Regions from separate parts of the Actinoallomurus sp. NBC_01490 genome, predicted to be linked through region 1. Evidence: riboswitches for the same ligand, from Rfam matches in the RefSeq annotation. Region 1 holds a riboswitch; the other holds the start of a gene.

Region 1 (4,206 bases):
GCCCGAGAGGGTGACGCAGAACCTCCACGCCCATCCGGACGTGTCGTCGTCCGGCCGGGACGGCACGACGCGGACGCCGAGTTCGCACACCATGGTGATCCCCGACCACGAGGGGCCCTCGCGGAAGTGGCGGCGTCGTCCACGGACGTACGGGCTGTTCGCCGCCGCGGTCGTCGTCGCGCTCCTGCTCGGGGGCTTCGTGTGGTTCCAGACGGCGGAACGCACCGCGCGCGTGCCCCAACTCGTAGGCCTGTCGGAGGCGGATGCGCGTCTCCGGGCCGAAAGACTCGGTCTCAAGGTCAAGGCCGGTTCGTTCCGCCAGGACCCGAGCGTGCCCAAGGACAAGGTCGCCCAGGTCGAGCCGGGCGCCGGCACGCAGGTCAGGACGGGCACGCTGCTCACTCTGACGCTGTCGTCGGGCCGGCCGCCGGTCGCCGTGCCGGACGTCCGGAACCAGCCACTCGGCCAGGCGGAACAGCGGCTGCGGCAGGCGGGACTCCAGCCGGGCCGGCGGCTCCGGCAGGACAGCGCCACCGTGCCGCGCGGCGACGTCATCACGACCAGACCGGCGGCCGGGAAGAAGCAGAACCCGGACGAACCCGTCACCGTCGTCGTCAGCCGCGGCATGACGATGCCGGACCTGAGCGGCCTCACCCCCGATCAGGCCGCGCGGAAGCTGGCCGCACTGGGGCTGAACGCGCAGTGGCGGCAGCAGCCCCCGGACGGCGGCCGGCAGCCGAACACCGTGGTCGGCCAGGACCCTCCCGCGGGACGGCCCGTCAACCGGGGCGACGACGTCCAGGTGACCTTCACCGACCAGCGCCAGTGCGAGTGGGGCCCCTTCTGCTCCTACGGCGACGGCCAGGACGGCGGCGACGGGTAGGCCCCGCCCGGCGACGAGCCCGCACGTCCGCCGAGAGGCTCCGCGCTACGCGAGATCGTTCTCCGCATCTCGTACGGCCCGTGAGCGGGAGATCGCGGCGGCGAGACGGGCTCGCAGTACCGGTTCGACGGCGGGCCATTCGCCGGCGACCACCGCGAACATGGCCGAGTCGCGGACCTTGCCCTCCTCGCCGCGTGCCCATGACATCGACCAGGCGCGCAGCACGCCCTCGAAGGGGATGCCGAGCCGCTCCAAGGCCCGGCGGCAGCGGTGGTTGCGGGCATCGGTCTTCAGATCGACGCGGGTGACGCCGAGAACGTCGAACGCATACGACAGCAGCAACAGTTTCGCCTCGGCGTTGATCCCGGTGCCCTGCGCCGAGGCGGCCAGCCAGGTGAAGCCGATCTCGATCGCTCGCAGGCCCGGCCGATCCGGCCAGCCGCGAGGATCCCACAGGCCGGTGCATCCCACCGCCTTGCCGTCGGCGAGCCGAACCTGGGCGAACGGGGTCAGCCCGTCGCGGGCGAGCTGGGCCGCCACGTAGTCCGGTATCTCATCGGCGCGGGGCACCAGCGTGAAATCGTAGGACGACCGGTCCTCCTCGACCGCCTCCGCGAGATCCGGCGCGTGCCGCACCGTCAGTGGCTCCAGGCGCACCACATCACCGGCAAGGGCGGGAACATCGAGCCGCACGCTCATGAGTCCTCCTTCGTCGGAGGAGAGACCCGGCGCGCGTGTTCTTTGATTCGCTCGCTCATCAGCGCTCCTTCATCGTTCCTGGCATTGGCACCTTTCCCGCGGGTTCCCGCCGGGAGGTTGCCGGACCGTCACAGGGCCAGGTCCCTCGGATCCTCTGGATGAATTACCGGCTCACGATCATGCCTGCCCGGTCGTAGGCGGTCAACCCGCCACAGGGACCGCCGGCGCCGTCGACGAGTGGTTCAAGGGACGATGTCCGGGTCTTCCAGGCGCTCCAGTACGGGATTGCGGACCTGCTGGAAGACCACCGATGTACGGAAGCCGGCGACCTCCTTGCGCGTGCTGACCCGGTCGGTCAGGAACGCGTGCAGATGGTCGAGGTCCTGGACCGCGACGTGCACGATGAAGTCGTCGTCTCCGGAGACGACGTACACGCTGAGCACCTCGGGCAGCCGTGACGCGAAGTCCTTGAAGGCGTCGATGGCCGTACGGCTGGAGACGCGCAGCTTGACGGACACCAGGCCCTGCACTCCCCGGTTGAGCGCGGGCAGGCTGATGTCGGCGTGGTAGCCGCGGATCACTCCGCGGCGGGTGAGCGTACGGACGCGTTCCATGCAGGTCGACGGCGCGATGTCGAGCTTGCGGGCCAGTTCGCGGTAGGACTGCCGGGCATCCGTTTGAAGAAGTCGCACGATTTCGGCGTCACGTTCGTCCACAGCTGGATTCTGGCACTCATCTCGACCGAGCGTTCGCCAGGGCAGTTGTTCTGCCGGTCGATTGTCTACCTTCGAGGCTCTCCATCGATCAATAGAACGGCAGGGACGACGGTGAGCGGACGTACGATCGAGGATCCACTTGGGCACCGACTCGGTCCGGCCCAGGGCACGGCGCTGTTCGTGGGGGCCGTGCTCGGGCCCGGGGTGCTGGCCCTGCCGCACCTGGCGGCGGTGGCCGCCGGGCCGGCCTCGATCCTGGCCTGGGCCGCGTTGCTGGCCCTCAGCGTCCCGGTGGCGATCACGTTCGCGGCGCTGGGCGCCCGGTTCCCCGACGGCGGAGGAGTGGCGGCGTTCGCCGCGCGGGCGTTCGGGCCGCGGACGGCGGCGGTCGTGGGCTGGTGGTTCTTCGCCGCGGTTCCGGTGGGCGTGCTCGCCGGCGCGTTGATCGGCGGGGACTATGTCGCGTCGGCCGTCGGGCTGGGCCGCCCGGCGGCCGTGACGGTCGCGATCGGACTGCTGGTGGGGGCGTTCGTCACCAACCACGGAGGCCTGCGGGTGTCCGGGCGGGTGCAGCTGCTCCTGGTGGGCGCGCTGGTCCTGCTGCTGACGGCCGCGATCGTCGCGGCCGGGCCGGGCCTGCGGCCGGCGAACTTCACGCCGTTCGCCCCGCGCGGCGGCCTCGGCGTGGTGCACGCGGCCGGCGTGCTGTTCTTCGCCTTCTCCGGATGGGAGGCGGCCAGCCACCTGTCCGCCGAGTTCGCCGACCCGCGGCGCTCGCTGCCCCGGGCGACCGCGTCGACCCTGCTCATCGTCGGCGTCCTCTATCTCGGGCTGGCCGTGACCGTGACCGGAGTGCTGGGGGAGCGGGCCGCCTCCTCGCCGGTGCCGCTGGCCCTGCTCCTGCAGGAGGGCATCGGCGGTACGGCCCGGGTGGTCACCGGTGCGGTGGCCGTCGTCCTGAGCTTCGTCGCCGTCAACACCTACATCGCCGGCGGTGCGCGACTCGGCGCGGCGCTCGCCCGCGACGGCGCGCTGCCCGCCCCGCTCGCCCGCGGAGCGGGGGCCGGACGGGTGCCACATCGGAGCCTGCTGCTGCTGGCGGCGCTCACCGGCCTGGTCACGGCGGTCGCCGTTCCGTACGGGCTCGGCCTGGACACGTTGATGCGGGCGACGTCGGCGTGTCTCGCGGCCGTCACCGTCGCGGGGATGGCCGCCGCCGTCCGGCTGCTGCCCCGCGGCCGTACGCTCGCCGCAGCCGCGACCGTTTTCGCCGCCCTGGTGCTGCTGTCGTGCGGGGTCTACCTTCTCGTCCCCGCCGTCCTCGCCGTCGCGGCGGTGCCGGCGACCTCGAGAGCGCGTGGTCGCCGGGCCGGGGACACGGCCTCCACCTGCCGCGAACCGACCTACGCGTCCCCGCCGGCCCCGTTCAGCGCCAGCCGAGGTCCGGTGCCACGTGGGTGAGGATGTTCTCCAGCAGGTGGACGTTGTAGTCGACTCCGAGCTGGCTGGGGATGGTCAGCAGCAGGGTGTCGGCGGCCTGGACGGCTTCGTCCTGGGCGAGTTCCTTGACCAGGACGTCGGGCTCGGCGGCGTACGACCGTCCGAAGATCGCTCTGGTCGTTTCGTCGATCATGCCGATCTGGTCCTGGGAGTTGCGGTCGTGGCCGAAGTAGGCGCGGTCCAGGTCGGTCGTGAGAGCGAAGATGCTGCGGCTCACCGACACCCGGGGCTCCCGCCGGTGGCCGGCCTCCTTCCACGCCTCGCGGAACGCTTCGATCTGCTTGCGCTGCTGGACGTGCAGCGGTTCACCGGTCTCGTCGTCCTTGAGCGTGGAGCTCTGGAGGTTCATGCCGAGCTTGGCGGCCCACACGCCGGTGGCGTTCGATCCCGAACCCCACCAGATGCGCT
Region 2 (4,206 bases), 4.4 Mb from region 1:
CGGGTGTGAGGCCTCGTCGCCTCGATCGCTTATTCAGGGCTGGCACTCTCAATGGCCGAGTGCCAATGTCGTGTTTAGCACTCTACCCAGGAGAGTGCAAGCCGTACCCCGTCTCACCTGGTCACCGACATGCCAAGGCCCGGCGCGCCAGGCGCCGGGCCTCGACCGAGCTATACCGATCAGAGCGTGCGAACCGACTCCGCCTGCGGACCCCGGTCGCTCTGGGTGATCTCGAACTCGACCCGCTGCCCCTGCTCGAGGCTGCGGTAGCCATCAGCGAGGATGGCCGAATAGTGCACGAACACGTCCCTGCCACCGTCGACCGCGATGAAGCCGTAGCCTTTGTCCGCGTTGAACCACTTGACGGTGCCTTGTGCCATTCCTAACAACTCCCACCAGGGCAATTCCCGTGGTCATTCCCACGGCTACCGACTCGAGCCCGCCGGAGGCGCGGAACCCGACGGTCAGCACGGGTGCGCCGCGATGACCATCGCCGACCATACACACGGCTACGGTCCGTGGAACACCCTTTACCCAAGATGAGCGGACGGCCGATCCTGGTCAATGTGAGTTCATTGAAATGGGAACTTCGGCACGGGCTAGTAAAAATGCCCTGACGCGCCCGGCGCCTAACCGCCGGCGACGGCAGGGATGATCGAAACCTGCGTGCCGTCGGGGGTGGCGGTGTCGAGGCCATCGGCGAATCGGACATCCTCTTCGCCGACATAGACGTTGACGAAACGGCGGATTTTGCCGTTTTCGTCAAGGATTCGGGCGGCGATCCCGGAGAAACTGGCCTCCAGGTCCGCCACGACCTCGCGTACCGTCGTCCCGGACGCCGTCACCTCGGACTCACCGCCGGTGTAGTTCCGAAGGATCGTCGGGATACGCACGCTGATCGAGCTCATACCAGGCCTGCCTTTCGGAAAGCGTCGAAGGTGGGGGCGATGTTCGCCGACGGCTTGGCGACCGGCGCCACCGCGTCGAGGGTCTTCAGGCCGTCACCGGAGTTGATGAACACGGTCTCGGCGTCCGGGTCGAGCGCGCCCGAGGCCAGCAGCTTGCGCAGCGAACCCAGCGTGACACCGCCGGCGGTCTCGCCGAAGATGCCCTCGGTGCGCGCGAGCAGCCCGATGCTGTCCACCACCTCGTCGTCGGAGACGTCCTCGATGGCACCGCCGGTGCGCCGGACGGCGTCCAGGACGTACGGGCCGTCCGCCGGGTTGCCGATGGCGAGGGACTTGGCGATCGTGTCGGGCTTGACCGGCCGTACGACGTCGTGCCCGGCCTTGAAGGCCGCGGCGACCGGCGAGCAGCCGGTCGCCTGGGCGCCGAAGATCTTGTACGGCCTGTCCTCGACGAGGCCGAGCTTGATGAGCTCCTGGAACGCCTTGTCGATCTTGGTGAGCTGCGAGCCGGAGGCGATCGGGACGACGATCTGGTCGGGCAGCCGCCAGCCGAGCTGCTCGGCCACCTCGTACCCGATCGTCTTGGAGCCCTCGGCGTAGTAGGGCCGCACGTTGACGTTGACGAACGCCCAGTCGTCCTGCTCCCCGGCGATCTCGGAGGCGAGGCGGTTGACGTCGTCGTAGTTGCCGTCCACGGTGACGAACGTGCCGCCGTACACCGCGGTCGTGACGATCTTCTGCCGCTCCAGGTTCGACGGGACGAACACCGCGCTGCGGATGCCCGCGCGCGCCGCCGCGGCGGCCACCGCGTTGGCGAGGTTTCCGGTGGACGGGCAGGCCAGCACCTTGAAGCCCAGCTCGCGGGCGGCGGCGAGGGCGACGCCGACCACGCGGTCCTTGAAGGAGTGCGTGGGGTTGCCGCTGTCGTCCTTGACCCACAGCGCGCGGACGCCGAGCGCCTCGGCGAGGTTGTCGGCGCGGACCAGGCGCGTGAAGCCGGGCTCGGTGTTCGGGGTCTCGGCGACGTTCGGGGGCACCGGAAGCAGGTCACGGTAGCGCCAGATGTTCCGCGGACCCGCCTCGATGCGCTCCCGGCTCACCTGGGAGTAGTCGTAGGTGACTTCGAGGGGCCCGAAACACTGCTCACAGGCATAGCGTGGGCCGAGATCGTAGGATTCGCCGCATTCGCGGCACGCAAGTGCGGTCGCGGGGCCGAGGTTTCGGACGGCAGTCTGCGACATGGAGCGAGGCCTCTCTCCTCATCTTTCTCGTGCCACCTTGGTCACGAGCCGGAGTTGGCACCTGTCCCGGGCGGCCTCGCATCTGTCGGCGAGTTGCGGCGCGGCTGCGCCGCACTGGACCGCGTGTCCGGGAGGGTTGCCGGGGCTTCGACGGGCCGGTCCCTCCACCCCTCTGGATGAGCGGTATTGAGTTGTATCAGGAACTGTATACGTGACTGACCGGTTCTTTGGCCAGCCCGGGGTCTCAGCGCGCGAGACACGAGACGGATCTCACGCCACGGTGAGCATCCGTATGGTCACGAAACGGACAGAGGCCGACCTTCGGCGATTGGGGCCCACGACGGCCGGTTACTCTCCCCCCATGGCTGACACGCAGGTGCTCGTCGCGTCCAACCGTGGCCCGGTCTCCTTCTCGCTGGCCGACGACGGTGCACTGTCGATGCGACGCGGCGGCGGCGGGCTCGTGTCCGCGCTGGGCGAACTCAGCGGCGACATCCTGTGGGTCTGCGCCACGCTCTCCGACGCCGACCGTGCGGCGGCGCGACGTGCGGAGGAGGGCCGGCTCGACGTCCCCGGCATCGGCGCCGTCCGCATGCTGGACATCCCGCCGGGCACCTTCCACCGCGCCTACAACGCGGTCGCCAACTCCACGCTGTGGTTCGTGCACCACATGCTGTACGACACCCCGAACAAACCGCACTTCGACGCGCGGTCGCGCCGCGACTGGCAGTCCTACGAGGCCTACAACGCGGCCTTCGCCGACGCGCTCGCCCAGGACGCCGCGCACGGCGCGAAGGTCGCCGTACAGGACTACCACCTGACACTCGTGCCCACGCTCCTGCGCGAACGCCGGTCGGACGTGAAGATCACGCACTTCTCGCACACGCCGTGGGCGCCGCCGGAGTACTACCGGCTGCTGCCGGACGACATCGGACGCCAGGTGCTCGAGGGCATCCTCGGCGCCGACCACGCCGGGTTCCAGACGCGGCGCTGGGCCGAGGCGTTCGTCGACTGCTGCGCGGCGGTCCTGGGCGCCCGCGTCGACCGTGACGCCCGTACGGTCACCCACCAGGGCCACGTCACCCGCATCGGCGTGCACGGCCTCGGCGTCGACGGCGACGCCCTGCGGGCCCGCGCCGCCGAGCCGGACGTGACCGCCCGCGCCGCGGCACTGCGCGAGCAGGTCGGCGACCGGCGGCTGATCGTACGCATCGACCGCACCGAGCTGTCCAAGAACATCGTGCGCGGCCTGGCCGCCTACCGCGAGCTGCTCGCCAAGCACCCCGAATGGCACGGCCGGGTGATGCACCTGGCGTTCGCCTACCCGTCGCGGCACGACCTGCCGGAGTACCGGGAGTACACCGCCGCCGTGCAGCGGATCGCCGCCGAGATCTCCGACGAGTTCGGCGACGGCACGTGGGACCCGCTGATTCTGCAGGTCAACGACGACTACCCACGGTCGCTCGCGGCGTACGGCATGGCCGACGTGCTGCTGGTGAACCCCATCCGCGACGGCATGAACCTCGTGGCCAAGGAGGGTCCGGCGCTGTCGAAGAACGGCTGCGCCCTCGTGCTGTCGGACCAGGCGGGCGCCGCCGACGAGATGTCCGGCGACGCCATCATGGTGAACCCCTTCGACGTGTCGCAGACCGCGGAGGCGCTGCACCAGGCCCTGCTGATGCCGGCCGACGAACGCTCCGAGCGCTGCAAGCGCCTCGCCGCCGCCGCGACCGCCCTGCCGCCGCAGCAGTGGTTCGCCGACCAGCTCAGCGCCCTCGGCTGAGCCAGCCACCCCGGCCGGGGTGCGATCACTCCATCCGTTGCGTGAGGCTCACCAGTCGGATTAGCGATCCGTAGTCGTCCTATGGCAGACTGTCACGAGCACGCCCGGCGCCCAGGCGACGCCGGGCACCCTCCTCGGTGGAGTCCGAGACCCCACCGACCAGCGTCCGGAGGGACGTGCCACGAGGGTTGTCGGCTCCCGCCGTTCAGCACCAGGGCACGAAGGCGATTGGCTCACATCCTTGGGCGACACCAGGGATCACTTAGCCAATCAG

Evidence for each region. A riboswitch is a leader RNA that binds a small molecule or an ion and turns the genes downstream of it on or off. The one in region 1 is predicted to bind S-adenosylmethionine.
Region 2: another riboswitch for S-adenosylmethionine. It lies ahead of thrC (threonine synthase); the one in region 1 lies ahead of OG417_RS13085 (GNAT family N-acetyltransferase).

The regions. Positions count from the first base shown of each region.
Region 1 is NZ_CP109433.1:2,682,671-2,686,876, forward strand. It holds gene pknB (Stk1 family PASTA domain-containing Ser/Thr kinase) at 1-883, shown strand, start outside; gene OG417_RS13085 (GNAT family N-acetyltransferase) at 929-1,582, opposite strand; SAM riboswitch class I at 1,649-1,747, opposite strand; gene OG417_RS13090 (Lrp/AsnC family transcriptional regulator) at 1,825-2,298, opposite strand; gene OG417_RS13095 (APC family permease) at 2,410-3,759, shown strand; gene OG417_RS13100 (LLM class flavin-dependent oxidoreductase) at 3,725-4,206, opposite strand, start outside.
Region 2 is NZ_CP109433.1:10,078,375-10,082,580, forward strand. It holds gene OG417_RS46270 (cold-shock protein) at 180-380, opposite strand; gene OG417_RS46275 (MoaD/ThiS family protein) at 630-908, opposite strand; gene thrC (threonine synthase) at 905-2,149, opposite strand; SAM riboswitch class I at 2,165-2,332, opposite strand; gene OG417_RS46285 (alpha,alpha-trehalose-phosphate synthase (UDP-forming)) at 2,511-3,932, shown strand.